Regions from separate parts of the Paenarthrobacter sp. A20 genome, predicted to be linked through region 1. Evidence: predicted binding sites of a transcription regulator. Region 1 holds the regulator's gene; the other holds the start of a gene.
What was found. The regulator LexA, encoded in region 1, represses DNA repair genes until DNA is damaged. The targets are predictions, from matches to a motif close to TCGAACANNTGTTCGA.
Positions count from the first base shown of each region.

Region 1 (15,591 bases):
CCCTTTTGCCCCAAGCCCGTCAGCCCAGCGCGAATAGCGCCCCATTGAGCAACAAACAGCACTATTCTGGAATTGCCGAACAGTCTAAGGAGACCATGACCACCCAGAAGCACTCCGGATCCGATTCCGACGCCCAGGACATGAGTCCTGAACAAATCCAGGCCGTCATCGACCGGATACTTTCCAAGGATGTACCTGCGCCGTCATCCGATGACAACGAAGCCAATGGTGTGTTCGGCAAGGCGCAGGCGATTTCGACGCTTGACCAGGAACACAGCATTTACGACGGCGACCAGGAAGACCTGGCTGAACGCCGCGCACTGCGCCGCACCGCAGGTCTGTCCACTGAACTCGAAGACGTCACCGAGGTCGAATACCGGCAGCTGCGCCTTGAGCGCGTTGTCCTCGCCGGACTGTGGACCGAAGGCACCCTGGCCGATGCCGAGAATTCGCTTCGCGAACTTGCTGCGCTGGCAGAAACTGCCGGCTCCGAGGTCCTTGACGGTTTGGTCCAGCGCCGCACGAAGCCGGACCCGGGCACCTTCCTGGGATCGGGCAAGGCCCAGGAGCTCAAGGACATCGTTGCCGCCACCGGTGCGGACACCGTAGTGGTGGACACTGAGCTGGCACCGTCCCAGCGCCGCGGCCTTGAAGACATTGTCAAGGTCAAGGTCGTGGACAGGACCACCCTGATCCTGGACATCTTCGCCCAGCATGCCAAGAGCCGGGAAGGCAAGGCCCAGGTTGAGCTTGCACAGCTCGAATATCTGCTCCCGCGCCTCCGTGGCTGGGGCGACTCCATGTCCCGCCAGGCCGGTGGCCAAGTGGGTGGAGCCGGCGCAGGCATGGGCTCGCGTGGTCCTGGTGAAACAAAGATCGAACTGGACCGGCGTCGCATTCGCACGCGGATGGCCAAACTGCGTCGGGAAATCGCCGCGATGAAGCCGGCCCGCGAGACCAAGCGTGCCAACCGTCGTCGCAATGCTGTTCCTTCTGTCGCTATCGCCGGTTATACCAACGCCGGCAAGTCGTCGCTCCTGAACCGCTTGACCGACGCCGGTGTCCTGGTGGAAAACGCCCTGTTCGCTACCTTGGATCCCACCGTTCGCAAAGCCCAGACTCCGGATGGCATTGGCTACACGCTGGCCGACACTGTTGGGTTCGTCCGGTCTCTGCCAACGCAGCTGATTGAGGCCTTCCGGTCGACGCTGGAGGAAGTTGCTGACGCGGATCTGATCCTGCATGTCGTGGATGCCTCGCACCCGGACCCAGAAGGTCAAATCGCTGCCGTACGGGCTGTTTTCACTGAAGTGGACGCCCGCAAGGTTCCTGAGATCATCGTCCTGAACAAAGTCGATGTGGCGGATCCTTTCGTCGTGGAGCGCCTCAAGCAGAAGGAGCCCCGCCATGCGGTGGTTTCCACTCGTACAGGCCAGGGCATCGCTGAGCTGTTGGAAGACATCAGCCAGTCCATTCCGCGGCCGGGCGTACGGCTTGAGCTGCTTATTCCCTACGACCGGGGAGACATGATCAGCAAGCTGCACAGTTCTGATTCGGAGATCCTGAACCTGGAGCATGAGGAAGACGGCACCCGCGTGGTGGTCATGGTCCGCGAGGGCCTGGCAGCCGAACTGGAGTCTTTCGTCAGCAATGGTTGAGAAGGTGGCGGCGGACGCCGTCGAATCGGTGGGAGAGAAAGCCACCCTCGAGCTGTTGGATCGTGCTGTCGCCGGCATGGGCGGTCAAAGCCGTGCCGGCCAGCACGAAATGGCCAAACATGTCACCCGGGCGATTGAAACCGGGGAGCACCTGCTGGTCCAGGCAGGAACGGGAACAGGTAAGTCTTTGGCGTACCTGATTCCGTTGATCGCGCATTCCATGGACAGCAACAAACCGACGCTCGTGTCCACCGCCACCTTGGCACTGCAAACCCAGATTGTTGGCCGGGATCTTCCCCGGCTGTTGGAGACCATCAACCCTGCCCTTGAACGACCCGTCAACGTGGCGCTCGTGAAGGGCAGGGCCAACTACGTCTGCCGCCAGAAGCTGGAAGGTGGGTTCCCCAGCGAAGAGCCGTCCGAGGGGCAGCTGTTTTCCTTAGGCGAGGACACCAGCGTGCCGCACTTCGCGGCATCCATGGGCGGACCGCAGTCACAGCTCGGCAAGGAAGTGGTCCGCCTCCGCGAGTGGGCCGAAAAGACGACCACCGGCGACCGTGACGAACTGATGCCCGGCGTCACGGACCGTGCCTGGCGGCAAGTCTCTGTGACCTCCATGGAGTGCCTCGGCGCGCAGAAGTGTCCGGTGGCTGAAGAGTGCTTCAGTGAGTTGGCGCGGTCCCGCGCGGGTGAGGCCGACGTCGTCGTCACCAACCACGCCATGCTTGCCGTCAGCGCCTTTGAAGGGCTGGCTGTGTTGCCTGAGTATGACGTCGTGGTGGTGGACGAGGCACACGAGCTGCAGGATCGCGTGACCGGCGCGGTCTCGGGCCAGTTGTCTGTGGCCATGGTTCATGCCGCGGCGTCAAGCGCACGCAAGCACACCGCCATCACGGTGGATGCCCTCAACGCTGCGGCGGAGCGCCTGGACATGGCCATCGCAGGGGTGCCCAACGGGTTGCTGGCCAGTGGGCTCAACGACGAACAGCTTGACTGCCTTGACCAGTTACGCGATGCGACCCGCGCGGCGCTCTCAGATTCCAAGACCGACTCTTCCAACGCGGTCGACGGCGGCAGGCAGCTCGCTCGCTCACGGCTCATGCTCATTCTTGAATTGTGCGAGCGGATGCTGGCCGCCAAGGAGAACCGGGAAGTGGTCTGGTTTTCCCGCAACAGCACCTTCGACCCCCAACAGGGTTACTCGCAGCCTGATGAAACGGCACCGGCACTGATCAACATCGCGCCACTCAGCGTCGCGGGACGGCTGCGCGAAGGCCTCTTCGCGGGCCACACCGTGGTGCTCACCTCCGCCACGCTGGCGATTGGCTCTGCCTTCGAACCGGCGGCTGGAGGTCTGGGCCTCATCGGCGACGGCGCCCCGAGCTGGACCGGGATTGATGTTGGATCGCCCTTTGATTACCCCAAACAGGGGGTGCTGTATGTTGCGAAGCACTTGCCCAAGCCGGGGCGTGGGACCTCGCCCGAGGCTCTCGATGAGCTCGAAGACCTCATCCGGGCATCCGGCGGGGGAGCGCTTTGTCTCTTCTCTTCGCGGCGAGCTGCCGAAGAAGCCGCCGACGCCATGCGGCTGCGCCTTGACATGGACATTCTCTGCCAGGGCGAATCCACCATGGCTGCCCTTGTGAAGCAATTCGCAGATGAGCCGGACACTTGCCTGTTTGGCACCATGTCACTCTGGCAGGGCGTCGACGTGCCGGGTGGTTCGTGCCGTCTGGTGGTGATTGACCGCATTCCCTTCCCGCGCCCCGACGATCCCCTGATGACTGCCCGCTCCCGGGCAGTCGCCCAGTCGGGCGGGAATGGCTTCATGGCCGTGTCAGCAACGCATGCCGCCATCCGCTTGGCACAAGGCGCTGGGCGCCTTATCCGTTCAACGGGAGACAAGGGAGTCGTGGCCGTGCTTGACTCACGGCTGTCGACGGAACGCTACGGCGGTTTTCTGAGGGCTGCGCTTCCGCCGTTCTGGGCGACGACGGACAGGGCGGTTGTGCGCGGCGTGCTGGAACGCCTGGGCTCCGCCAAGGCCTCCTAGGTCCAACAATGCCTCGTGGGGCCAACAAAGCCTCCTGGGTGCGGCAAAAGCCGCCCAGGAGGCTTGGGGTACCTACCTAGTGGGCACCTACAGGGAACGCAGAACAGAGACAACCTTGCCCATGATGGTGGCTTGGTCGCCAAGGATTGGCTCGTATTGGGTGTTCTGGGGCAGCAACCACGTGTGGCCATCGCGCTGACGGAACGTCTTGACGGTAGCCTCGTCATCCAGCAGTGCGGCCACGATGTCGCCGTTGATGGCGTCGTTCTGGCGGCGCACAACAACCCAGTCACCGTCGCAGATGGCGGCATCAATCATTGAGTCGCCTGCCACCTTCAGCATGAACAGTTCGCCGTGGCCCACAAGTTGCCTGGGAAGGGGCAAGACGTCTTCCACTGCCTGGTCAGCCAGGATGGGGCCGCCTGCAGCGATCCGGCCCACCAGGGGAACCATGGCAGTATCGCTGGCGCTGGCCAGCTCCGTGACGGCAAGGCCACCCGCGCTGCGCAGCGTCGCAGGGGCTTCGACGCCGGGAATTGGTCCGCCATCCAACGTCAACGGCATCAGGACTTCCATGGCACGGGGACGCTTGGGGTCCCTGCGCAGATAGCCGAGCTTCTCGAGCTGGGAAAGCTGATGCGTGACACTCGACAAACTTGCCAGGCCGACGGTGTCACCGATCTCACGCATGCTTGGCGGATACCCATTGTCATTCACCGAGCGTTGGATGGTCTCCAGAATTTTTTTCTGCCGGACAGTCAGGCTCTTGGGACTCTTTTGAGGCTGTTGGCTCCGCAGGGGTGCCCCGCCGCCTGTGGCTTTCGCTGCCATGTTCGCCAGTGCCTTTCCATTCGCCCCGGAACGATCCAGGGGTGTCGGGTCTGCAAAAAATGTCAGACCCTCCTGTTCCACTGAAACAGTGCTGTTTCTTCACTCAAACGTAGGGCAGGCACAGGCGTTTATCAAACATTTGTTCTAGCGAGTCTCGACACCGTTCGTTGATAAGTGCTAAAAATGTCATAGCAAGGTTCGAATATGTGTTCTATAAACCCGAACCGGATGACGGATGTTCGAACAGAGTGTTCGAACATCCGGGATCGGGGGAGGGGAACACAAAGAATTGGCAGCCATGTACCGGAATCCGGCGCAAGGCAATAGCTCAGAAGGGCTCAGCTCATGTCCGCAATCACTACGTTCGCTGATTTCCGCACTACCCAGGCGCCGACGCGCCTGCGTCTTACCCGCCGGGGTCGGATGGTCTTCTTTGGCATCCCCGCAATGCTGCTGGTGGCTGCGCTGCTGAGCCTGGCCGGTTTCATTACGTCCCCTGCCAAGGCCTCGGACTCGCAGGCGCAGCTCCAGCCGCCGGTCGCGGTGACCGTGACGGTCCAGCCCGGGCAGTCGCTGTGGGGTATCGCCGGCGCAGCTGCTCCGGAGCGCGATCCCAGGGATGTCATCTCCGAGATCATTCAGCTCAACGACCTCCATGGTGGCCGGATCCAGCCCGGGCAGCGTTTGTTCGTCCCGGCAAGCTAGCGCGTTCCACCGTGGCTGGATCCGGTGGCGCGGCGTCACAGTTACTCGGCAGTCCCGGTAGCCCCTTAAACTGTCTTGGTGAGTGACCAGCTTGAGCGACTAGACCGACTACCCCTCCGGACCAACCTGCGTGGACTGAGCCCTTATGGCGCACCGCAGCTTGACGTTCCTATCCTGCTCAATGTCAACGAGAACACTCATGGCGTTCCCGCGGACGTCCAGGCGGCCATCACGGAAGCCGTTGCCGCCGCGGCCACGGGGCTGAACCGCTACCCGGACCGGGAGTTCACCGAACTGCGCGAGTCCTTGGCCGAATACCTTGGCCACGATCTCACCCCGGACAACATTTGGGCAGCCAATGGTTCAAATGAGGTCCTGCAGCAGATCCTCCAAGCATTCGGCGGACCCGGTCGGAAGGCACTCGGATTCCCGCCCACGTATTCGATGTACCCCCTGCTGGCCAGTGGCACGGATACCGAATACGTACGCGGAGTCCGGGCAGAGGACTACGGCTTGGATGCGGCGTCGGCGGCAGCGCAGGTTCGTGAAACAGGAGCCAACATTGTGTTCCTGTGCTCGCCCAACAACCCCACCGGAACAGGCCTGGGCCTGGATGTTGTTGAGGCCGTTTACGAGGCCGGGGAGGCCAGCCAGGCCATCGTGATCGTCGACGAGGCCTATCACGAGTTCGCCCACGACAACACGCCAAGTGCCCTGACCTTGCTGCCCGGGCGCGAGCGTCTGATCGTTTCCCGCACCATGAGCAAGGCCTTCGCCCTCGCGGGCGCCCGGCTGGGCTATATGGCCGCAGCACCCGAGGTTACAGACGCCATCAGGTTGGTCCGCCTCCCGTATCACCTGTCGGCTGTTACTCAGGCAACTGCCCTGGCGGCCCTCAACCACCGTGAGGCCCTCATGGCCGACGTCGAGGACATCAAGGTCCAACGCGACCGCATCGTGACTGAACTCCTGCGCATGGGTCTCAAGCCTTCAGCCTCGGACTCCAACTATGTGTTCTTTGGCGGGCTGGTGAACCCGCACGCCATCTGGCAAGGCCTGCTTGACGCGGGTGTGCTGGTTCGCGACGTCGGCATTCCCGGACACTTGCGGGTCACCGCAGGGACCGAGCCGGAAACCACGGCCTTCCTTGAGGCGCTGGAAGCACTGCTGGACGGCCAGCCGCCACAGCGCGCCTAAACTTGTCCATAGACCCAACCCACTCTTCGTGTATAAGGACGTCCCAATGAGCGAAACCGGCGCCACGCCGTCCGCTGCCCGCACCGCGCGCATGGAGCGCACCACCAGTGAATCCTCCGTCCTGGTGGAGATCAACCTGGACGGGTCCGGTGTCTCGGACATCAGCACCTCTGTGCCTTTCTATGACCACATGTTGACCGCGCTGTGCAAGCACTCGTTGATTGACATGACCGTCAAGGCCACTGGCGATACCCACATCGATGCCCACCACACGGTGGAAGACGTGGCCATTACGTTCGGCGAAGTCCTGCGCACTGCTTTGGGCAACAAGGCCGGCATTCGCCGCTTTGGCGAAGCTACGGTTCCCTTGGATGAAGCCCTGGCCCACGCCGTCGTGGATGTTTCCGGTCGGCCCTACCTGGTGCACGGCGGCGAGCCCGCGGGCCAGGAATACCACCTCATTGGTGGCCACTTCACTGGGTCTTTGACGCGCCACGTTTTTGAAGCCATCACCTTGCACGCCGGAATCTGCCTGCACATGAACGTACTGGCGGGCCGCGATCCGCACCACATTGTGGAAGCACAGTTCAAGGCTTTTGCGCGGGCACTCCGTGCAGCGGTGGAATCCGACCCCCGGGTCGAGGGCATCCCCTCCACGAAGGGGGCACTGTGAGCGGCCAGGTCCTCAAGGACGGCGCGGTGGCCGACACCATCGCTTCGGTGAGGCCCGAGTCGCCGGAAGGCAAGCCAACTGTCACCGTGCTCGATTACGGTTCGGGCAATGTTCGGTCCGCTGTCCGGGCGCTTGAGCGTGCCGGTGCCCACGTAGTGTTGAGTTCCAAGCCGGAAGACGTCCTCAACGCCGACGGACTCGTCGTTCCCGGGGTGGGCGCGTTCGAGACCGTCATGAAGGAACTTAAGGCCGTGGATGCGATCCGCATGATCGGTCGCCGGGTGGCCGGCGGGCGCCCTGTGCTGGCCATCTGTGTCGGCTTGCAGGTCCTTTTCGAGGCCGGGGTTGAGCACGGCACTGAATCTGAAGGCATGGCAGAGTGGCCAGGCAAAGTGGAGTTGCTGCCTGCTCCGGTTGTCCCGCACATGGGTTGGAACACCGTGGACGTTCCCGAAGGTTCCAAGCTTTTCGCCGGGGTGGAGCAGGAGCGCTTCTATTTTGTGCACTCCTACGGTGTCCAGGAATGGAACTTCGATGTTGTGCAGCCCCGCATGGCCCCGCCCCAGGTGACATGGTCCGAGCACGGTGCACGCTTCATTGCTGCAGTCGAAAACGGCCCGCTGTGCGCAACGCAGTTCCACCCCGAGAAATCAGGGGACGCCGGGGCGCGGCTGCTGCGGAACTGGGTGGACGGGCTGAAAAAGCCCGGCACGCCAGGTGTGGCAGCATCTGGAAGCGGTGCCGCCTAGATGTGGTCTGTTGTCCTCATGGGCCTCGCCGGTGTGCTGGTGGGTGGCGGCATTTCCTTCCATCAGCAGAAGAAGCCCCGCTGGGTTTCCATCTCCTTCTACGTGCTGGCGGGCATGTCCCTGCTGGCCGCCTATCTCTTGACGCTGCCCGGTACCTGAACCGGTCACTCGAATAACCGCGCCACCCTCGAACTCCAAGGACCCACATGACCACCTCCTCCCAGTCCGTTCTGGAACTCCTGCCCGCCGTCGATATTGTTGATGGCCAGGCAGTCCGCCTCCTGCAAGGAGAAGCCGGCTCGGAAACCAGCTATGGAACACCGCTGGAAGCAGCGCTGAACTGGCAGAACGCAGGCGCCGAATGGGTTCATATGGTGGACCTTGACGCCGCTTTCGGTCGTGGCAACAATGCCGACCTCATCAGTGAGGTTGTCTCACAGTTGAACGTGAAGGTGGAACTGTCCGGCGGTTTGCGCGATGACGAATCACTGGAGCGTGCCCTGGACCTTGGCGTTGCACGCGTGAATCTCGGCACGGCAGCGTTGGAGAACCCCGAATGGACCCGCAGGGCCATCGACCGCTTCGGTGACAAGATCGCCGTTGGTCTTGATGTCCGCGGTACTACGCTCGCCGGTCGTGGCTGGACGAAGGAAGGCGGGGACCTCTGGGAGGTCCTGGCCCGCCTTGAGGATGCCGGCTGCGCCCGCTACGTCGTCACTGACGTCACTAAGGACGGCACCTTGCAGGGACCGAACGTGGAACTGCTGCGCCAGATGGTGGAGAAGACCGGAAAGCCTGTTGTGGCCTCGGGGGGAATTTCAAGCCTTGAGGACCTCCGGGTCCTGCGTGAACTTGTCCCAATGGGCGTGGAGGGTGCGATCGTGGGCAAGGCTCTTTATGCCGGCGCCTTCACCCTGCCCGAAGCCCTGGACGTTGCCGGTCGCCGCTGATGTCCCAGGATGCCGGACACCCGCACGGAAGCCACGGCCACCATGGCGCCGGCAGCCGGCACCTGCCGGGCCACATCGCCGCAGCGTTGGCCGGTGCCGGGGGAGCGACTGACTCTGCCGGGCAACCGTGGGCAGGCCGGAGCCTGACGGGAGACGACGCAAAGATCCACAACTTCGAGGACGACGACGGGACGGCGGACGCCGGTTACCTCGCCGCCATTGCCGGGCTGGTCAACGGGACCGGAGGCGAGGCCGAAGTAGTAGCCTCACTCGCCACGGCGCGGGTTTTCGTTCCGGTTGTCGCCCAGCTCGCCGAGGAAGCCGACGGCGTTGACGGACTGCATGCCGACAAGCAGGCCGATATGGCTTTGGTCACACTCACGGCGCCCGACGGCCGTAAGGCCATGCCTGTCTTCACCTCGGCCGTAGCCCTCGAAGCGTGGCACAGCGATGCCCGTCCCGTGGCCGTTTACGCGGCCCGTGCGGCCCTTTCAGCTGTCTCCGAAGGCGCGCAGTTGTTGGTTCTGGATCCCGGCTCGAACTTCACCTTCGTGGTTCGTCGCCCGGCAATGTGGGCACTCGCCCAACAGCGGGACTGGACGCCGTCATACCTTGATGATCAACTGGAGGCTGCTCTCGCTTCCACGGTGTCAGCCTTCCGGACTGTCCGTCGGCTGGAGACCCAACCGGGCGCCGGCGTTGCGTCCTTGACGGCTGACGGCCGCACGGTCTCCGGTGGTGGGTCGGGCCCGGAGCTGCGGGTGGTGCTCTTCCTCGAAGACGGACTGGATGCCGTGGCTGTGCAATCGTTGGTTGCCCAACTCAACGAGGTGTGGGCACGGATGGATTCCTTCGCTGAAGGCGTTGACTCCATTGAAGTTAAATTGCAGCGTGCGGCGCAGGAGCCTGGGCAGCACTAACGGCAGTTCCGGTTCCCCGGTCTGCCCCGGGGGAACAAGAGGATTTTGCCAGTGAACTTCGCTCTCTACAAAGAGATGCTGTCCATCCGCCCTGTCAGGCGCCTGTTGGTGGTGGGCATGATCGCCCGCATCCCGCATTCCGCGGCGGGCGTGCTCCTGACGTTGCACATCGTTCTAACCCTGGGCCAGGGCTACGCCGCCGCTGGTGCGGCGGCAGCTGTGATGACGATCGGCATGGCCTTGGGCGCGCCATGGCGTGGTCGACGAGTGGACACGGTGGGGCTGAGGAAGGCCCTGATCCCGTCGGTCGTCTCTGAAACCGTGATCTGGTCCATCGTTCCGCACGTCTCCTATGAGTGGCTGCTGCCGCTGGTCTTCGTCGGCGGGCTCTTCACTTTGCCGATCTTCAGTGTTGTGCGTCAGTCGTTGGGTGTCATGGTGGAGGGGGAGCAGCGGCGTTCGGCGTTCGCCCTCGATTCCATCGCAACGGAACTTGTGTTCATGATTGGCCCGGCTGTTGGTGCGATCGTTGCCACCAGCGGTTTCTCTGCGATCGGCCTGACAGCGGTGGGCATTTCGGTCTCCGTGGCGGGGCTGTTCCTGATGTGGTTCAACCCGCCCACGCGAAGTGACGTGGCCTGCACGCCGCAGGAGTCCGCTGAGCGGGCTGCGGCAGACCTGGTTGCGGCTGAAGCTGCGATGGTGGCTTCCGCGCCGGCCCATGTCCAGGAGGCGGCCTCGGAGATGGCCTCGAATACCTCACGCGGTTCAGCGCTCCGTGACCGCGTCGCGAGGAACTTCACCTGGTTCACAGTATCCGTGGCCGCATTGTTCGCGGTGGCCGCGGGATCGGGCATGGTGCTCAGTGGGTCGGACGTGAGCATCGTTGGGCTGCTGGAGCGTGGTGGGCACGAGAATGAAATTGGCATCGTGTTCTTCTTCTGGTGTGCCGCGTCCGTGGTGGGCGGACTCATCTACGGATCTATGAAGCGTTCGATTTCGCCCATGCTGTTGCTGTTGGGCATGGCCGCACTGACTATTCCCATGGGCTTCGCACAAGATACGTGGACCTTGGCTTTCCTGTCGCTTCTGCCGGGCCTGTTGTGCGCACCCGTCTTGTCCGCATCGTCGGAGAAGGTTGCCGACCTCGTGGACGAGGAACGCCGAGGCGAAGCCATGGGCTGGTATGGCTCGGCCCTGACGGCCGGCGTCGCGCTGGGCGCCCCCTTGGCAGGTGTTTTCATCGACGCCGTGGGTCCTTCCGCTGGCTTCGCGGCCATCGGCTCAGCTGGCGTCGTCCTCTGTATCGCGGGCCTGGTACTTACGTCCATGCGTCGACGGGCCGCCCGCGTCTGACTCGGCAAACTGGTGGAAAACACGACGGCGGGTCGACCATGTGTGGTCGACCCGCCGTCGTTTGATTCTTTCGGCAGTTGGCGCTAGTTCACCGGACCGGTGAACTTTTCGCCCGGGCCCTTGCCTGGTGCATCCGGAATGAGCGAGGCTTCGCGGAAGGCGAGCTGCAGTGAGCGGAGGCCGTCGCGCAATGGACCGGCGTGCTGGGAGCCGATTTCCGGGGCGGCAGCGGAGACCAGGCCGGCGAGGGCCGTGATCAACTTGCGGGCTTCGTCGAGGTCTTTGAGGTCCTCGGCGTTGGGATCATCCGCCAGGCCGACCTTGACGGCAGCAGCACTCATCAGGTGAACGGCGCCGGTGGTGATGACTTCCACGGCGGGAACTTCAGCGATGTCGCGGATCTGCTGGGAAACCCCCGTGTCGGCGGCAGGATCGGCGTCTTCGCTGTAGGCGTTGCGGGAATTGCTGTCTTCAGTGCTCATACTGGTAAGCTTGTCACAGACCGACTGGAAGTCGTTATTCACAGTGATCAATCACAGTGAACATCAGCAGTAATGCTCCCGCCGCGTGCAATGTGCGCTTGGCGGGTTGTTTCTGTAGAATTGTCTTTCAGTTTGCAAGCGGAGTTCTCTCCCACCCGCGTCAGCCGTTTCCCTTCAGGGACGTGATCCCTTTCGGGACAAGAGGTTGCCGGGTACCTGGTCGGACACTTGGGTGGCACAGCCACGCAGAGTGCGTACTTCCCGCAAGGGGAGTCAGCCGACCGTTGAGGCCTTCGATTGCACCAGCAATTGGGGGCCTTCTCTATTTGCCGGTGAAATTACCACAACCACAGGAGCTTTAACATTAGCGAGCCAAGAATCAATGAGCGTATCCGCGTCCCCGAGGTGCGGTTGGTCGGCCCTGCCGGCGAACAGGTAGGAATTGTCCGCATCGAGGACGCACTGCGTCTTGCTGCCGAATCCGATCTCGATCTCGTTGAAGTTGCCCCGCAGGCTAAGCCTCCTGTTTGCAAGTTGATGGACTTCGGCAAGTACAAGTACGAAGCCGCAGTCAAGGCCCGCGAAGCCCGCAAGAACCAGACCAACACGGTTCTGAAGGAAATTCGCTTCCGCCTCAAGATCGACAAGCACGACTACGAAACCAAGCGCGGCCACGCACTTCGCTTCCTCGGTGCCGGTGACAAGGTCAAAGCCATGATCCAGTTCCGCGGCCGTGAGCAGCAGCGTCCCGAAATGGGCATCCGCCTGCTCCAGAAGTTTGCTGAAGACGTTGCCGAGGTTGGCATCGTCGAGTCCAGCCCGCGCATCGATGGCCGCAACATGGTCATGGTGATCGGTCCTTTGAAGAACAAGGCTGAAGCGAAGGCTGAAGCCCGCCGTGCGGCCCAGCGTGCCGAAGCCAAGGCCCAGAATGAAGCCAAGGCATCGGGACGGGTGGACACCACTGGTGACCAGGCTCCCTTGACGCAGACCCTGGGTGACCTTCTTCCGGCCGGCCTGCTGGCTGGCGAAGAAGAGACCAAGCAGGAAACTGTGGAGGCCCCCGAGGTTGAAGCAGCCGTGGCTGATGAAGCTCCGGTTGTTGAAGAAACCCCGGCAGCTGAAGAGGAAGCGGCGGTCGAAGAGGCTGCTGTTGCAGAAGAAGCTCCGGCGCCTGTCGTCGAAGAAGCTCCTGTTGTCGAAGAAGCGCCCGTAGTCAAGGAAGCCCCGGCTCCCAAGGCTGCACCGGCCAAGGCCGCTGAGGTCCCGGCTGCTCCCAAGGCTGCACCGGTCAAGGCTGCTGAGGCTCCGGTTGCCAAGGCTGCCCCGGCCGAGACTCCGAAGCCTGTGGTTCCGGCAACTCCGAAGCCCGCAGTTCCTGCGGCTCCGAGGCCCGTAGCCAAGCCGGCAGCTCCCAAGCCGGCAGCCCGGCCCGCGGCCCCCAAGGCCGCGCCGAAGCCTGCATCACGCAAGACCAACTAGTTCAACGCCGCGGAGGCCCCGCCTCCACCGGCAAGCAACCAGCACGCCGGCCCTCGTAGGCCGGCTGCGCGAAAGAATCGCGGACTCGTCCGTGGATACGTAAGGAGATCGGTTCCCATGCCGAAGATGAAGACCCACAGCGGTGCTAAGAAGCGCTTCAAGCTGACCGGTACCGGCAAGCTGAAGCGTCAGCAGGCCAACCGCCGTCACTACCTGGAGCACAAGTCCTCCAGGCTGACCCGTCGCCTCGCCGGCGACAAGCTCGTCTTCAAGGGCGATGCCAAGGTCATCAAGAAGATGCTCGGCGTCTAAGTTCCAAGTTCTTTGGTTGCTGCCATCCGGCAGTGACCGACTACACCAAAAGCCTTCTCAGGCCGGCCGGGTTTCCGGCAGTAGCAGCTTGGGATAAAGATTTCTGAAGGAGTACGCACGTGGCACGTGTGAAGCGGGCGGTAAACGCCCACAAGAAGCGCCGGGTTGTCCTCGAACGCGCCAAGGGTTACCGCGGTCAGCGTTCGCGCCTGTACCGCAAGGCCAAAGAGCAGCTGCTGCACTCGTTTGTGTACAGCTACGGCGACCGCCGCAAGAAGAAGGGCGACTTCCGTCGCCTCTGGATCCAGCGCATCAACGCTGCATCCCGCGCCAACGGCCTCACCTACAACCGTCTGATCCAGGGCCTGAAGGCCGCTGAGGTTGAGGTTGACCGCCGCATGCTGGCAGAGCTGGCTGTCTCTGACGCCAACGCTTTCGCCGCTCTGGTGAACGTTGCCAAGGCTGCACTCCCGGCTGACACGTCCGCTCCGGCCGCCAAGGCTGAGGCTGCTCCGAAGGCTGCAAAGGTTGCTCCGGCAGCCGCTACGGCAACGGCTGTCAAGGCTGTCGTTTCCGAGAAGCCGGCAATCGACGGCGCAGTTGCTGCCGATGGCGACGAGGCTCCGGAAGGCTACGCCATCAAGGGCAACGCCGAGTCCAAGAAGTACCACGTTCCGGGTTCCACCTGGTACAACACCACCGCTGCTGAATACTGGTTCTCCACCGTTGAGGCTGCAAAGGCTGCCGGTTTCGAGCCGGCCGGCGGCGAAGCCCGCCAGCAGATCAAGAACTAGTCGCAACTGCCACTAAAGTTCTTTATATGAACGAAACCGGGCGCCCGCAAGACTTTCCGATGACCAACCCCCGAGCTGATCGGGTGAGGGACGTCGCCAAGCTTGCCGGGCGCCCGGCGCGTTTAAAGCGCGGACGCTTCCTGGCGGAGGGTCCGCAGGCGGTGCGCGAGGCGTTGAGCCTGCACCGTGAGCGCACCGCGGCGGGTGGTCCCGCCGTCGTGCATGAAGTCTTTGCCAGCGAAGCTTGCCTTGACCGTCTTCCCGAACTTGCCGACCTCGCGCAGGGAACGCCGCTCCGTCTGGCCAGCGACGAAGTGCTGGCCGCCATGGCGGACACGGTCAATCCGCAGGGGATTGTGGCCGTGTGCAGTTTTGTGGACGTGAGCCTGGAGTCAGTGCTCGACGCCGCTCCGCGCTTGATCGCGGTCATGTGCCAGGTGCGGGACCCCGGCAACGCCGGCACCGTCCTGCGCGCAGCTGACGCTGCCGGAGCCGATGCCGTGGTCTTGACCGGCTCGAGCGTAGACATCTACAACCCGAAGGCGGTTCGTTCGACCGCTGGGTCCCTCTTCCACCTCCCGGTAGTACTTGGTGCCGACGTTGAGGACTTGGTGGAGCGCTGCAGGCAGCGCGGTATCGGCGTTCTGGCCGCGGACGGTTATGGGACGGTCAACCTGGACAGGCTCCAGGACGAGAATGCTGCCCGTAGGCTCGGGAATGATTCCGTGGCCTCTGAGTACGCGCTGGAGGCGCCCACAGTGTGGCTGTTCGGCAATGAGGCCCAGGGGTTGTCCGACGCCGAACTGTCACTTGCTGATCATCGTGTCGCTGTTCCGGTCTACGGAGCGGCTGAGAGCCTGAATCTGGGCACGGCGGCCACTGTGTGCCTCTACGCCAGTGCACGTTCCCAGCAGGGCGCCAGAGTGGGGAATGCGTAAACAGCGCGCCGCCGGGTACGGTATTGCTTGCAAGATCAGACGATGACGACTCTTCTTGGCCCATTCCATACTTTCCCAAACCCGAAGAGGTGAAGCTTTCGTGGCTGCAGGTGGCGGTACCAAAGCGATTGTGGCGGCCCTCGCCGCGAATTTGACCATCGCTGTATTGAAGTTCATTGCATTCTTCCTGACGGCGTCATCGTCCATGCTTGCTGAAGCCATCCACTCGGTGGCCGACTCCGGCAACCAGATCCTGCTGCTGGTAGGCGGCAAACGCGCCAAGCGCGCCGCCAGCCCGGAGCACCCGTTCGGCTATGGCCGCGAGCGGTATATCTACGCGTTCATCGTCTCGATCGTGCTGTTCAGCGTCGGTGGCCTGTTCGCGCTGTACGAGGCCTGGGAAAAGTTCCAGCACCCGCACGGCATTGAAGGTGCCTTCTGGTGGGTCCCACTGGCGGTCCTGGTCGGCGCCATTATTGCCGAGTCCTTCT
Region 1 is NZ_JALJWH010000001.1:2,769,921-2,785,511, forward strand. It holds gene hflX (GTPase HflX) at 96-1,658, shown strand; gene J3D46_RS12925 (ATP-dependent DNA helicase) at 1,651-3,711, shown strand; gene lexA (transcriptional repressor LexA) at 3,799-4,542, opposite strand; gene J3D46_RS12935 (LysM peptidoglycan-binding domain-containing protein) at 4,888-5,247, shown strand; gene J3D46_RS12940 (histidinol-phosphate transaminase) at 5,326-6,444, shown strand; gene hisB (imidazoleglycerol-phosphate dehydratase HisB) at 6,491-7,117, shown strand; gene hisH (imidazole glycerol phosphate synthase subunit HisH) at 7,114-7,866, shown strand; gene J3D46_RS12955 (hypothetical protein) at 7,867-8,025, shown strand; gene priA (bifunctional 1-(5-phosphoribosyl)-5-((5-phosphoribosylamino)methylideneamino)imidazole-4-carboxamide isomerase/phosphoribosylanthranilate isomerase PriA) at 8,073-8,816, shown strand; gene J3D46_RS12965 (SseB family protein) at 8,816-9,736, shown strand; gene J3D46_RS12970 (MFS transporter) at 9,788-11,092, shown strand; gene J3D46_RS12975 (DUF1844 domain-containing protein) at 11,176-11,574, opposite strand; gene infC (translation initiation factor IF-3) at 11,980-13,056, shown strand; gene rpmI (50S ribosomal protein L35) at 13,174-13,368, shown strand; gene rplT (50S ribosomal protein L20) at 13,488-14,162, shown strand; gene J3D46_RS12995 (RNA methyltransferase) at 14,189-15,100, shown strand; gene J3D46_RS13000 (cation diffusion facilitator family transporter) at 15,201-15,591, shown strand, end outside.

Region 2 (15,591 bases), 790 kb from region 1:
CAATGGCCTCGGCCTTCACGACCTCGTGCTCAGCGTCGGCTGCGAAGCGGCTCGCCACCACAACGTCCGTGGGGATCACGAAGGACGTTCCGGCAGCAGAGGCACGCTTGAGGTAATCCTGAACAACGGGGATCTGGTCTTCCTCGAGGAGGCTGCCAGCGACCTTGTGGCCAGCTGCGGCCAGGAAGGTGAAGAGCATGCCACCGCCCACAAGGATGGTGTCGGCCTTGCCGAGCAGGTTGTCGATGACTGCCAGCTTGTCAGAGACCTTGGAGCCGCCGAGAACCACCACGTAGGGACGCTGTGTGTCCGTTGTGAGCTTTCGGAGAACCTCAACTTCGGTGTGGACAAGATCGCCCAGGTATGAGGGCAGCCGGGTTGCGACGTCGAAGACGCTGGCGTGCTTCCGGTGGACCGCGCCGAATGCGTCGTCCACGAACGCGCCGTTGCTTCCCGTGAGGGCTACCAGCTCATCAGCGAAGGCGCCGCGCTCGGCGTCGTCCTTGCTGGTTTCGCGGGCATCGAAGCGGACGTTCTCCAGGACGAGCACTTCGCCGTCCTGCAGGGCAGCGGCAAGCTCCTTGGCGGAGTCCCCCACTGTGTCTGCGGCAAGCTCTACCTTGAAGTCTGCGAGTTCCGCCAGGCGGGCCGCAGCGGGCTTCAGGGAGTACTTGTCTTCGGGGGCACCCTTGGGGCGTCCCAGGTGGGCGGTTACGAGCACACGGGCACCGGCGTCCGAGAGCTTCTTGAGGACCGGAAGGGAGGCCTTGATTCGGCCGTCGTCGGTCACTGTAGAGCCGTCGAGCGGCACATTCAGGTCACTTCTGACCAAAATGTACCGCCCGCGGACACCTTCAGCGATGAGTTCGTTGAGGGTGTGAGATGTCATGTGTCTACCCTAGCCCAGCTTGGATGCGACGAGCTCCGTGAGGTCTACGAGGCGGTTGGAGTAACCCCACTCGTTGTCATACCAGGAAACAACCTTGACCTGGTTGCCGATGACCTTGGTGAGGCCGGAGTCGAAGATCGAGGAAGCCGGGTCGCCAACGATGTCCGAGGACACGATGGGTGCATCGGTGTAGCTCAGGATGCCGGCGAACTGCTCGGACTCAGCGGCGGCCTTGACGGCTGCGTTGACTTCCTCGACAGTGACTTCGCGGGAAACAGTGACCGTGAGGTCCGTGGCGGAACCAGTGGGGACGGGAACGCGGATGGCGTAGCCGTCGAGCTTACCCTTGAGTTCCGGCAGGACAAGGCCGATGGCCTTGGCAGCACCTGTGGAGGTGGGCACCATGTTGATGGCAGCAGCACGGGCACGGCGGAGATCGCCGTGCGGGCCGTCCTGCAGGTTCTGGTCGGCCGTGTAGGCGTGGACCGTGGTCATGAGGCCACGCTCGATGCCGAAGGCATCGTTGACTACCTTGGCCAGGGGGCCGAGGCAGTTGGTGGTGCAGGACGCGTTGGAGATGATGTTGTGCGCTGCGGGGTCGTAGAGCTCGTGGTTGACGCCCATCACGATGGTGATGTCTTCATCGCTGGCAGGTGCCGAAATGAGGACCTTCTTGGCGCCTGCGTCGATGTGCTTCTGGGCGGCAGCCGCTTTGGTGAAGAAACCGGTGGACTCGATCACGATGTCCACTCCAAGCTCACCCCAGGGGAGGTTTGCGGGATCGCGCTCGGCAAGGACCTTGATGGACTTGCCGTCGACTACCAGGTTTCCATCGACAACTTCCACGGTCTGGGCGAGGCGTCCACCGACGGAGTCGTACTTCAGGAGGTGCGCGAGGGTCTCGGGGCTGGTGAGGTCGTTGACTGCGACGATCTCAAGGTCTGCGCCCTGGGCCAGTGCTGCGCGGAAGTAGTTACGGCCGATGCGGCCGAAGCCGTTGATACCAATACGGGTGGTCACTATGTGTCAATCTCCTTGGTGCTCTTGCAAGCACGCCTAGTGAGTCGGATTAAAAATTTCCAACTAACAGACCCCGCACGTCTTTGGGCAGAGGTGATTATCAGATCGGAGGGCGACCAGCCACGTTGCTGAAGGCTAACCGCCTTCCGTGATCCATCTTACGTTTAACTGAGCCTGCCCCCGCAACTGCGGAGGCAGGCTTTCCAGCATTTGGCCCCAATTCACGCAAAAAGTGACTTTTGTTACATCGGCGTGAACCGGGGCTCACCAACTAGAGGACGATGAGGCCCGTGGCGTTGGTGCGTGCGGCTTCGAAGCGCTTGGCGACGTCCGCCCAGTTGACGATGTTCCAGAATGCCTTGACGTAGTCAGCCTTGACGTTGACGTAGTCCAGGTAGAAGGCGTGCTCCCACATGTCGAGCATGAGCAGCGGGGTGGTGCCAACTGCGACGTTGCCCTGCTGATCGTAGAGCTGTTCGATGAGCAGGTTTCCACCGATGGGCTCGTAGGCCAGGAAAGCCCAGCCGGAACCCTGCAGGCCAAGCGCAGCGGCGCTGAACTGGGCACGGAAAGCATCGAACGAGCCGAAGGCGTCGTCGATGGCAGCTGCGAGCTCGCCTTCGGGCTTGTCGCCACCGTCCGGGGAGATGTTGTTCCAGAAGACGGAGTGGTTGATGTGTCCGCCGGTGTGGAACGCGAGGTCCTTGGAGAGACGGTTGATGTTGGCGTAGTCGCCCTTCTCGCGGGCATCGGCCAGCTGGGAGAGGGCGTTGTTGGCGCCTGCAACATATGCCGCATGGTGCTTGCTGTGGTGCAGCTCCATGATCTTTGCCGAAATGTGCGGCTCGAGTGCTGCGTAGTCGTAGCCGAGCTCGGGCAGAACGTACTCTGTCACGAAATCCTCCAATGTAGTGGACTGTCGTCCGGTTGGTAACTCTCGTTATTTCATCCGGCCAGCGGGCCGACCGGAAATCCTTGGCGAAGAAACCTGCTCTTGCCTCCACCGGGAACAACCCGAGGCCGCCTTGCAGTATTTCCTCCGCACTTTTTCGATTCTATGGGTGTGCGCTATTCGTCCATCATTTCCGGAGTCACATTTGCCTCAGTGCCCGGGATACCCAAATCCATTGCACGTTTGTCGGCCATGGCAAGGAGGCGCCGGATCCGGCCGGCAATGGCGTCCTTTGTCATGGGTGGATCGGCAAGGCGGCCAAGCTCATCAAGGCTTGCCTGCTTGTGGGCTACCCGGAGCTCCCCCGCGTACTTGAGATGGTCCGGAACGTCGTCACCCAGGATCTCCAGTGCCCGGTCAACCCTGGCACCGGCCGCCACGGCGGCCTGCGCTGAGCGGCGGAGGTTGGCATCGTCAAAATTGGCAAGCCTGTTGGCGGTGGCCCGTACTTCCTTGCGCATCCGCCGTTCCTCCCAGACCATCAAGGCATCGTGGGCACCCATTCGTGTCAGGAGGGCTGCAATGGTGTCTCCGTCGCGGATCACTACACGGTCAACGCCGCGCACTTCGCGGGCCTTGGCCTGGATCCCAAGACGACGGGCGGCGCCAACAAGTGCCAGCGCTGATTCGGGGCCGGGGCACGTGACCTCGAGCGAGGACGAGCGACCCGGTTCTGTCAGGGATCCGTGGGCGAGGAATGCTCCCCGCCACACAGCCTCGGCGTCTGCGGCCGAGCCGTTGACGACCACCGAGGGCAGTCCGCGGACCGGGCGTCCACGTCCGTCCAGCAAGCCCGTCTGGCGGGCGAGGGCCTCACCGTCGCGGACAACCCTGACAACGTACCGGCTCCCCCGGCGTAAGCCGCCGCCGGAGACTACGATGATTTCGCTCTGGTGCCCGTAGACCTCGGCGATCGCCGCGCGGAGGCGCCTGGCTGTGGAGGCGAGGTCAACTTCGGCCTCGATGACGATCCGTCCCGAGATGATGTGCAGGCCGCCCGCAAAGCGCAGCATTGCTGAAACTTCCGCCTTTCGGACCGAAGATTTCTTGATGTCCAGCCGGGACAGTTCGTCCTTGACCGACGCAGTAAGTGCCATCGCGTGTTCCTAACTGTTCCCGAAAATATCGTGGTACGCCGCTGCCAACAGCAGTGGATCATGGACGGGGCGGCGCCTCGACGCCCCTACTCTACCCAACACCACTTCAGCGCCGATCATCCCAGCAGCTTTCTCAAAGGCCTTGAGATCCTGGATCGCAGCAGGATCCGCCAGGACGACGTCGACGCTGAACTCAGGTGCGTAGCGGCGCAGGACATCCAAATGGTCGGCCGCTGTCATGCCTGAGGTTTCCTTGGTTTCCACGTCAAGGTTCATGGTCAGGCAGCGCTTGGCGGCAGTGTCGCCGAGGGCTTGGCGCAGCTCAGGCAGCAGCAAATGCGGCAGGACGGAGGTGTACCAGGAGCCCGGTCCAAGGATGACCCAGTCCGCGAGCTCGATGGCCGTCAGTGCTTCGGTGCAGGCGGGAGCGTCGTCGGGCAGGAGCCGGACGTCTTCGAGTTTGCCGGCCACGGCACACTTTGCCTGCCCGCGAACCGTCTGCAGTTCATGGCCGCCGGCCGGAAGCGCAATCCGGGCCTGGCCTTCAATGGTGAGGGGCACACTGGACATGGGAAGAACCTGGCCCCGGGCACCGAGCAGTGCGCCTGCCCATTTCAAGCCGGCCACCGTGTCTCCCAACAGCTCCCACAACGTCACAATGAGCAGGTTGCCCATGGCATGATGGTCCAGCGAACCGCCCTTGGCGGAACCGGCGTTGAACCGGTGCTGCATGACGTCGCGCCAGGTCCGGCCCCAATCGGTGTCGTCGCACAGGGCGCTGAGCGCCATCCGCAGGTCTCCTGGCGGAAGGACGCCGTACTCCTCGCGGAGCCGCCCCGACGAACCGCCGTCGTCCGCTACTGTCACGATTGCCGTCAGTTCCGACGTGAGCAAACGCAGTGCCGACAACGAGGCCGCCAAACCGTGGCCGCCGCCCAAGGCGACCACCGAGGGGCTCTTCTTCTGCTGGCTTCCGGGTACCCCCTTGGGCGGAATGAGGGGCAACGGTCCAGTCAGGACCCCCACTACTCGCGTCCCAGGTCTCGGTGGGTGGTGGTCACTGTCACGCGTGGATACTGCGCCAGACGCTTGGAAAGCTCGACGGCGACTGCCACCGAACGATGCTTGCCTCCAGTACAACCGACCGCCAGGGTGGCGTAGTGCTTGTTCTCTTGTCGGTAGCCGTCCAGGACCGGCTCCAAAGCCCGAACATATCGGTCCACGAACTCGTGTACGCCATCGGCAGCCAGCACGTAGTCGCTGACGTCCTCATCCAGTCCTGTGTGCGGCCGGAGTTTGGGAACCCAGTGCGGGTTGGGAATGAAGCGGGCATCGGCCACGAAGTTGGCATCCACCGGGAGCCCGTACTTGAATCCAAAGCTCATGACGTTGAGGCGCAGAGTCACCGGGCCGGTGTCGCTGAACAGTTCGGTGATGGCCGTCGCCAGGCCGTGGACGTTGAAATCGGAGGTGTCCAGCACGACATCGGCATGTTCACGCAGTTCACGCAATACCTCGCGCTCGATGCCGATGCCGTCCAGGATCCTGCCGCCGCCTTGCAACGGGTGCGGACGGCGGCCTTGTTCGAAGCGGCGGACCAGGACGTCGTCATTGGCATCCAGGAAGAGCACCCGGAAGGTGATGCCACTGGCGCTCAGCGCGCCCAAAGCAGTCTGGATGTCGGTGAAGAGATCCTTGCTGCGGACGTCAACCACCACGGCCAGCTTGGGAATCGACTTCGGAGCATGCGAGACAATTTCTGCCAGGGTTCCCAGCATTTGCGGTGGGAGGTTGTCCACCACATACCAGCCATGATCTTCCAAGGCGTCCGAGGCCGTACTGCGCCCCGCCCCGGACATGCCGGTCACTACCAGCAGTTCCGCTTCCGGGGGCTTGACGGGCGTGAGGCCGTCCTGCTCCGTTCCGGATCCTGCCGTTGCCTCATCCATCAGTTGTCCCCGTTTCGTCGGAAGTGATCATTGCAGCCTGTGGTGCCTGCTGCAGGGCATGCACTGCTGGCATGTCCACGTGCCACGGACCGCTTATGCGGCCAACGGCCAAGTTCTTACCCTAGCTAAGATTCAAGGATTTCGCCGGTGGTCATGTTGATCACCGGCACAGTTTCATCATTGGCATCCGCAGAACCCAGATGCTGGACCACGGCTGCGGCCAGGGCGGGACCGATGCCCTTTGCCGACGTGAGTTCCTCGACCGAGGCGGCCTTAATCTTCTTGAGCGAACCAAAGTGTGCCACCAGGGCTTTTCGTTTCGCTTCGCCGAGGCCAGGTACGCCGTCCAGGACGGAGACCGTCATGGCCTTGCCGCGCTTCTGCCGGTGGAAAGTAATCGCGAAACGGTGTGCTTCGTCCCGGATCCTTTGAAGCAAGTACAGGCCTTGGGATGTCCTGGGCAAAATTACCGGGAAGTCGCTGTCGGGCAGCCAGACTTCCTCCAGCCGTTTGGCCAGGCCCACCACGTAGACATCATCGATGCCGAGTCCGGCCAACGCTCGCTTTGCGGCATTCACCTGGGGCTGGCCGCCATCCACGACCACCAGGTTGGGCGGGTAGGCGAACTTTGCCTTGGGGGCGGGCATGGAAGGGTCCGACGGCGGCGCTTCACTCACGCTCTTGGTGCCCGCCCGCGTCGGGTTGACGATCTCGCCCGAGACCACGGGCACCTGGGCGGCTTTGTCCGTCAGGTAGTGCCGGAACCGACGGGTCAGGACGTCATGCATGGCAGCGGTGTCGTCCGCCGCTGCCGCTCCTGTGATGGAGAACTTGCGGTAGTCGGCCTTCTTGGGCAGCCCGTCTTCCACTACCACCATGGAAGCCACGACGTTGGTGCCTTGCACGTGCGAGATATCGAAGCACTCGATCCTCAACAGCGGGACAGGAATCTCCAGTGCCTCCTGAAGCTCCTGAAGGGCAACGGACCGGACCGTGATGTCGCCTGCCCGGCGCGTTTTATGAAGCTTAAGGGCTTGTTCGGCATTCTCGCGCACAGTGGACATCAGGGCTGCCTTATCGCCGCGCTGTGGCACGCGGATGTCAACTTTGGCCCCTCGCAACCCGCCAAGCCACTCAGCGAGTTCGGCATGGTTGCTCGGATTCTCCGGTACCAGGACTTCGCGTGGTATCCGTCCCTGGACGTCGCTGTCTTCGCCGTAAACCTGCTGCAGCAAATGTTCGATGAGTTCGGGTGTGGTGGCGTCCTCCACCTTTTCCACCACCCACCCACGTTGGCCGCGGACCCGGCCACCACGGACATGGAAGACCTGCACGGACGCTTCGAGTTCGTCGTCGTGCAGTGCGAAGACGTCCGCGTCGGTGTCTTCGGCAAGAACTACGGCGTTGCGCTCAAAGACCTTACGAAGGGCGATAATGTCGTCCCTGAGTCCGGCTGCGCGCTCATAGTCAAGCTCGGCTACCGACGCCGCCATGTCCTTTTCCAACCGGCCGATAAAGCGCTTGGCTTCCCCACCCATGAAAGAACAAAAGTCCTCGGCGAGGGCACGATGTTCCTCGGGGGTGATCCGGCCAACGCAAGGGGCCGCGCACTTGTCGATGTAGCCAAGGAGGCACGGGCGTCCACTGGACTGGGCGCGCTTGAAGACACCTGCGCTGCAGCTGCGCACCGGGAAGACCCGCAGGAGCGTGTCCATGGTTTCCCTGATGGCGCCTGCGGTGTAGGGACCGAAGTACCTGGTGCCCTTCCTTCGCTCACCACGCATCACCTGTACCCTGGGGAACTTCTCCCCCATGGTGACGGCGAGGTACGGATAGGTCTTGTCGTCACGGAAGACAACATTGAATCGTGGCTTGAATTCCTTGATCCAGGTGTACTCCAGCTGCAACGATTCCAGCTCGCTGCCCACCATGGTCCATTCGACGCTGCTGGCTGCGTGGACCATTGCATGGGTCTTGGGGAGAAGGCCGGCCGGGTTGGCAAAGTAGGAATTGAGCCTGGACCGGAGGTTCTTTGCTTTGCCCACATAGATGACCCGCCCGTGGGGGTCGCGGAATCGATAGACGCCCGGGGTGGTGGGAATTTCACCCGTTTGGGGCCGGTAACTTGCTGGATCTGCCACGATTCCAGTCTAGTGAACCGGAACGACAGCCATGGCCACCCCGTCGCAGGAGAGCCGGGGTGCTAGTCGACCGACTTGCTCTGGTTGTAGCTGGTGGACCGTTCCTGACCGCTGAGCACGGCAATGGCATCCATGATTTTGTCAGTGACTTCACGGCGGGCCGGCAGGGAATGGTCAGGGCCGGTCTTGTCGAAGTACAGGGGCTCGCCGACCTTCATGGTGAAATGCTGGGGACGGACAGCGTTCTTGTCTGCGGGCTGCAGCTTTTCGGTACCGATGAGCCCTACCGGGATTACCGGTGCGCCTGTGGTCAGGGCAAGCCACCCCACGCCGGTCCGCCCACGGTAAAGGATCCCGTCGCGGGAACGGGTGCCTTCAGGGTAGATGCCGATGCCTTTGCCTGATTCGAGGATGTCCAACAAAGTCTTGAGCGCCTGCACGCTTGCGGCCTGCTCGCCGCGCTCAACCGGAATCGACCCCACAGCTTCGAAGAACGACTTCATCACGGCACCTTTGACGCCCTTGGTGGTGAAGTATTCGGCCTTGGCGAAGAAGGCGACCGGACGTGGCATCAGGGCCTGAACGATGACGCTGTCCAGGAACGAGAGGTGGTTCGGAGCGACAATGAACGGGCCCTCCTTGGGAACGTTCTCCAGCCCAATGACCGTGGGACGGCACGTGGAGGAAATCAATCCCCGGGTGGTCCACCGGATCGCATCAAAGACTGCCATCGTTTTGTACCTCGCTCAGGGCTGCCGCACGGACAGCGTCAAGTTCTTCAATTTTGGTGCGCAAATCAAGTGCGGTGCCGACTACTGCCACTGCACCGGCTTCTTCAAGCTCGCCATCGGGTGCAAATCCCCACGTGACGCCGATGCAGTCCAAGCCGTTCGCCATGGCCCCGGCAACGTCCTGGTGCCTGTCCCCCACCATTACAGCCGGCTGGGAATGAAGGTCCGCCAACGCTGCGCCCACAATTTCCACCTTGCCCGAAGCGGTGTTGGCGCCCAGGGATTCGTCGTCGGCAGCTCCCCGGATGGAGACGAAGAAATCGGCAATTTTGTGGTGCTCAAGGACGAGTCGAGCAATTGCCTGCGGTTTCTGCGTAGCCACCGCCACGGGCCGGCCGGATTCCGCGAAATATTCCAGGAGGTCGAAAATGCCTGGATAAAGCTTGCTCTGCCCGATTCCTGTTTCCTTGTAGTGGCGTCGATACCGCTCAATGGTTTCATCAACCAAGTCAGCCGGGACCTTGGCCAAATGCAGCAGGGAATCGCTGAGTTTGGGACCCACCATGGAATTCAGTACCGCCTGATCCGGTACAGGGAGGTTCATTTCACGCAGGGCCACAGAGATTCCCCCTGTGATGCCGCCGGCAGGATCGACAAGGGTGCCGTCCAGATCGAATATTACGGGCACCGTTGTTTGAGTCACCGGGTTAGTTTCTCACGAGTAGCGGCATGCCTGAAACTCGCATGCCGCTACCGGAATACTTCTGGTGACTAACCGAGAATTTCGGCCAGGAACGTCGCCGTGTGGCTGTCGGTGGATTTGGCCACTTGTTCAGGCGTTCCCGTGGCCACGATCTTTCCGCCACCGGAACCACCGTTGGGACCAAGATCCACAATCCAGTCCGCCGACTTGATGACGTCCAGGTTGTGCTCAATGGTGATGACCGTGTTGCCCTTGTCCACCAAGCCTTGAAGAACCATGAGCAACTTTCGGATGTCCTCAAAATGCAGGCCGGTTGTGGGCTCGTCAAGAACGTAGATGCTGCGTCCGTTGGAACGCTTCTGCAACTCGGCCGCCAGCTTCACACGCTGTGCCTCGCCACCTGACAGCGTGGTTGCAGGCTGCCCCAGGCGTACGTAGCCCAGGCCGACGTCCACCAGGGTATTCAAATGCCGCGCGATCGGCGTGAAGGCGGCAAAGAATTCCGCCCCTTCCTCGATGGGCATGTTGAGGACATCCGCGATCGTCTTGCCCTTGTAGTGGACCTCGAGGGTTTCCCGGTTGTACCGGGCTCCGTGGCACACCTCGCAGGGAACATAGACGTCCGGCAGGAAGTTCATCTCGATCTTCAACGTGCCGTCGCCGGAGCATGCTTCGCACCGCCCTCCCTTGACGTTAAAGGAGAAGCGACCAGGCTGGTATCCGCGAACCTTGGCCTCGGTGGTCTCCGCGAAGAGCTTGCGGATGTTGTCAAAGACGCCGGTGTACGTGGCCGGGTTTGACCTCGGGGTACGGCCAATAGGGCTTTGGTCAACATGGACCACCTTGTCCAGGTGCTCCAGCCCGGCGATGGTCCGGTGGCGCCCTGCGACTTGTTTGGCGCCGTTGAGCTTGTTGGCGAGGACCTTGTAGAGGATTTCATTCACCAAGGTGGATTTGCCGGAGCCACTGACCCCGGTCACCGCCGTGAACAGCCCCAAGGGGAACGTGGCATCAACGTTGTTGAGGTTGTTCTCCCGGGCACCGACAACCTTGAGTTCACGCTTCTTGTCGTACTTGCGGCGCTTCTTGGGGATATCAATCTTGCGGCGGCCGGAAAGGTAATCACCGGTAAGGGACTCCGTGTTTTCCAGGAGTTCCTTATAAGTGCCCGAGTGCACTACCTGGCCGCCGTGCTCTCCGGCACCAGGTCCGATGTCCACTACCCAGTCGGCCTCGTGGATGGTGTCTTCGTCATGCTCCACCACGATCAGGGTGTTGCCCAGGTCCCGGAGACGGGTCAGCGTCTCGATGAGCCGCCGGTTGTCGCGCTGATGCAGACCAATGGAAGGCTCATCCAGGACGTACAGGACACCTACCAGGCCGGAGCCGATCTGGGTTGCCAGGCGGATACGCTGGGCTTCGCCACCGGACAAGGTACCCGACGGCCGCTCAAGGTTGAGGTACTCCAAACCGACATCCAGGAGGAAGGTCAGGCGGGCCTGGATCTCCTTCAGCACCTGGTTGGCGATTTGGGCTTCCCTGCTGGTCAGGGTCAAGCTGCCCAGGAACCCGGCGCATTCACGCATGGGAAGGGCCGCCACTTCAGCGATCGACTTGCCGTTGATCAGCACGGACAGCGACGCCGGGTTGAGGCGGGCACCGTTGCACTCAGGGCAGGGAATCTGACGCATGTACTCTTCGTACCGGTCACGGGCCCAATCGGAATCCGTTTCACCGTGCTTGCGGTGGACGTACTGGATGGCACCTTCAAAGCCCGTACTGTACTTACGTTCCCGGCCGAAACGGTTCTTGTACTGGACAACAACCTTGTGGTCCTTGCCGTGCAGTACGGTATTCCGGACATCCTTGGGGAGCTTTTCCCACGCGGTAGTCATGGAGAAGCCGAGTTCGTGTGCCAGGCCCTCGAGGAGACGGTTCCAATATTCCGTGGTGGCCGTGCCAAGGGACCACGGGGCAATGGCCCCCTCGCCCAGGGACAATTCGGGATTGGGAACGATCAGTTCCTCATCCACTTCGAGCTTCGTACCAATGCCGCTGCAGGCGGAGCAGGCGCCGAACGGGTTGTTGAAGGAGAACGAGCGGGGCTCGATCTCATCGATCGCCAAGGGGTGCTCATTGGGGCAGGCCAGGTTTTCCGAGAAAGCCCGGATGCGCCCGGGGTCCTCGGCGTCAAGGTCGACGAACTCCACCAGTACGCGGCCCTCGGCGAGGCCGAGCGCCGTTTCTACGGAATCAGTGAGCCGCTGGCTGATCTCTTCCTTGACCACCAAGCGGTCCACAACAACTTCGATGGTGTGTTTGAACTGCTTGCCGAGCTTGGGAGGGTCGTTCAGTTGAACCAGCTCGCCATCGACCCGGGCACGGGAATAGCCCTTGGCGGTCAGTTCCTTGAAGAGGTCAACGAACTCGCCCTTGCGGCCGCGCACGACCGGCGCCAGGACCTGGAATCGCGTGCCCGTCTCCAGTTCCAGAAGCTGGTCGACGATCTGCTGCGGTGTCTGACGGGCGATCGGCTCTCCACACACAGGACAGTGCGGGCGGCCCACGCGGGCCCAGAGCAAACGCATGTAGTCATAGATCTCGGTGATGGTGCCCACCGTTGAGCGTGGGTTCTTGCTGGTGGACTTCTGGTCGATGGACACCGCGGGCGACAAGCCTTCGATGAAGTCGACGTCAGGTTTATCCACCTGGCCAAGGAACTGGCGGGCATAGGCGGACAGCGATTCCACATACCGGCGCTGTCCTTCAGCAAAGATGGTGTCGAAAGCCAAGGAGGACTTACCGGACCCCGAAAGTCCGGTGAACACGATCATGGCATCACGGGGAAGGTCCAGGTCCACATTGCGCAGGTTGTGTTCCCGGGCGCCCTTGACGACCAGCCGCGACAGGTCTGGCCTCGCGGGCTTGGTGTCAGGAACGACAGGGATGCTGTTCAGGGATTCGATGGCGGTATCTTCAGCTAAGGCTTTGGGCACTTACCAATGCTAATCGAAAACTTCTTCGAATTTCCATGTCGTTCCTCACATGCTACTGATCGGTATCAATCCGCGTCGTAAGCGGCAGCAAGAAGCTGCACGGCCTCCGCGAAATCAATCCGCGTCGTAAGCGGCAGCAAGAAGCTGCACGGCCTCCGCGAACGAAGCGCCTTGGGCCTTGGCTGCTGCCGCGTATTGTGCTGCGACGTCAGCCAGCGCTCCCCAGCGGTCGTCCCGGGCGCAGACCACGGTGCCGTTCCGCCCACGGGTGGCTACCACGCCTGCCGCTTCCAGCTCCTTGTATGCCCGGGCCACCGTGTGCGGGGCAACGTCCAGCACTCCGGCCAGGTTACGCACGGGAGGCAGTTTTGCTCCGACTGCCAGGACTCCGGCGTCGGCGAGTTCAATGATCCGCAGCCGTAACTGTTCGAAGAGCGCCACCGCGCTGCTGGTGTTGGGGCGCCATGCGCCTGGAAAATCACCTGTCGGAGTCACGAAGCACTCCAACGGAGAGCCGCGGTCACCCGGGGCGTCTGTTGTTCGAAGCGTCCTTGGTCCATGCCGAGAATTAGACCAGCGACGCCCGTACGGAACAAGCCATCACGGCGCACTAAAGCCATTGCTACGCGGAGGGACGCGCCCGGGCCGGTCATGCGTTCTTTCGCGCAACGGCAAAAATCCGCCGGAAAGGGAAAATTGTTCCATGCCGGGAGGGTGGATAGGCCTCGCGCAGCAACGCGGAGTATTGCTCCTCGAACTCCGTAGCCTCCGCTGTGGACAGTGCTGCCAGCACTGGTCGAAGTCCTGTGCCTCGAACCCACTGAAGGACCGGATCCTCGCCCGGTAGTACCTGCTGGTAGGTGGTCTCCCAAGCGTCCGCCGCGCATCCGGCGTCGAGCATCACGCCCAAGTAGTCCGCCGGACTACCAACAGCACCATCGTGCCGAAGTACGCCGGACAAGCGCGACGCCCAGCGGGGCGACTCGGCGAGTTCGCGCATCAGCGTATGTGACGGGGAGGTGAAATTGCCGGGGACCTGCAGCGCAAACCAGGCGCCGGGCTTGAGGGCGCGCAACCACTTCGCCACCATGTCCTGGTGACCCGGCACCCATTGAAGGGCTGCGTTTGTGACGACGACGTCGGTATCGGCACCTGGTACCCACGTGGCGATGTCGCCGTGCTCGAATTCCAGGTGGCTGGATTGCCCGGCAAGGGACTCCGCTTTGAGCAGCATCTCCGCCGACGAGTCAATGCCCACCACCCGGGCTTCCGGCCAGCGCTCTGTCAAGGTCGCAGTCAGGTTCCCGGGTCCGCACCCGAGGTCCACAATATTCCGTGGGTCACTGGCCTGGATCCTCCCGACGAGGTCATGGAACGGGCGGTCCCGATGGTTGCCGAACTCCACATACTTGGACGGATCCCACTTCATCAAAGCCTCCTCGCGTCTGGCACCACTGCTGGGCAGAGCCTAAACCGTCCGGGCACTAAGCTGGAAACCAATGAAACTTCTTGAACAGCTTCCCGGTAACATCTCCGCCGATCCCCTGGACCCGGACGAAATCTACACACGGTTCGTGGAGTGGACGGAGAGCCGCGGGCTGCAGCTGTACCCTGCCCAGGACGAAGCGATCATGGAGCTCGCCTCCGGCGCCAACGTCATCCTCGCCACGCCAACGGGCTCAGGGAAATCACTGGTAGCCATCGCGGCCCACTTCGAAGCCATGGCGCGCGGCCAGCGGAGTTATTACACGGCGCCCATCAAGGCGTTGGTATCCGAAAAGTTCTTTGCTCTCTGCGACATTTTCGGCGCGGAGAACGTGGGCATGATTACCGGTGATTCCGGCGTCAACCAGGATGCCCCCATTATTTGCTGCACGGCGGAAATCCTGGCCAACATCGCCCTCCGCGAAGGGTCGACGGCGGACCTCGGTTCGGTGGTCATGGACGAGTTCCATTTCTATTCCGACCCCCAACGCGGTTGGGCATGGCAGGTGCCCCTCCTGGAACTCCCCCAGGCACAGTTCCTCCTGATGTCCGCCACCTTGGGCGACGTCTCCCGCTTCGAATCCGGACTGACTGAGCTGACGGGTCGGACCACCACCACCGTGAGCTCCGCGGAACGCCCCATTCCGCTGCACCACTACTACCACCTGACGCCGGTTCACGAGACGTTGGAGGAGTTGCTCTCCACCAAGCAGGTCCCCGTCTACGTGGTGCACTTCAGCCAGGCAGAAGCCATTGAGCGTGCCCAGAACCTCATGAGCATCAACATGTGCAGCCGAGCCGAAAAGGACCGCATCGCTGAGCTCATTGCTGGTTTCCGGTTCGCGGCCGGCTTCGGAAAAACCCTCAACAGGCTGGTCCGCCACGGTATCGGCGTGCACCACGCCGGGATGCTCCCCAAGTACCGCCGGCTGGTGGAGCAACTGGCCCAGGCCGGGCTCCTGAAAGTCATCTGCGGCACCGATACTTTGGGGGTAGGCATCAACGTGCCCATCCGGACAGTGTTGTTGACCGCTTTGAGCAAGTACGACGGCGTACGCACCAGATCGCTTAACTCACGTGAGTTCCACCAGATTGCCGGACGTGCCGGCCGAGCGGGTTACGACACCGCCGGCACGGTGGTGGTCCAGGCTCCGGACCACGTGGTGGAGAACACCAAGGCGATGGCCAAGGCCACCGCCAAGTTCGGCGATGACCAAAAGAAACTACGCCAAGTGGTGAAGAAGAAGCCCCCGGAAGGATTCGTGTCCTGGGGCGAGCCAACGTTCAAGCGGCTGGTCGAGTCGGTGCCTGATCCGCTGACGTCCAGCTTTACCGTGACCCACGCAATGTTGCTCAACCTCATGGAACGCCCGGGCGATCCCTTCCACGCAACCCGGCGCCTGCTCAGCGAGAACCATGAGAGCCGCCCCGCGCAATTGAAACTCATGAAGAAGGCCCTGGGTATCTACCGCGAGCTGCTGGCCGCCGGAGTGGTGGAACGGATCCCGGAAGAGGAACAGGAAGCCGAGGGACGCTCGGTCCGACTGACGGTACATCTGCAGGCCAACTTCGCCTTGAACCAACCCCTTTCGCCCTTCGCTCTCGCCGCGCTTGAACTTCTCGATCCG
Region 2 is NZ_JALJWH010000001.1:3,555,105-3,570,695, reverse strand. It holds gene pgk (phosphoglycerate kinase) at 1-889, opposite strand, end outside; gene gap (type I glyceraldehyde-3-phosphate dehydrogenase) at 899-1,909, opposite strand; gene J3D46_RS16420 (superoxide dismutase) at 2,181-2,804, opposite strand; gene whiA (DNA-binding protein WhiA) at 2,978-3,958, opposite strand; gene yvcK (uridine diphosphate-N-acetylglucosamine-binding protein YvcK) at 3,968-4,984, opposite strand; gene rapZ (RNase adapter RapZ) at 4,984-5,907, opposite strand; gene uvrC (excinuclease ABC subunit UvrC) at 6,033-8,048, opposite strand; gene J3D46_RS16395 (1-acyl-sn-glycerol-3-phosphate acyltransferase) at 8,111-8,779, opposite strand; gene J3D46_RS16390 (HAD hydrolase-like protein) at 8,766-9,482, opposite strand; gene uvrA (excinuclease ABC subunit UvrA) at 9,551-12,478, opposite strand; gene J3D46_RS16380 (GntR family transcriptional regulator) at 12,593-12,973, opposite strand; gene J3D46_RS16375 (trans-aconitate 2-methyltransferase) at 13,128-13,907, opposite strand; gene J3D46_RS16370 (RNA helicase) at 13,978-15,591, shown strand, end outside.
Region 2: a site for LexA is predicted at 12,492-12,507, ahead of uvrA (excinuclease ABC subunit UvrA). Genes of this name have one in related genera too.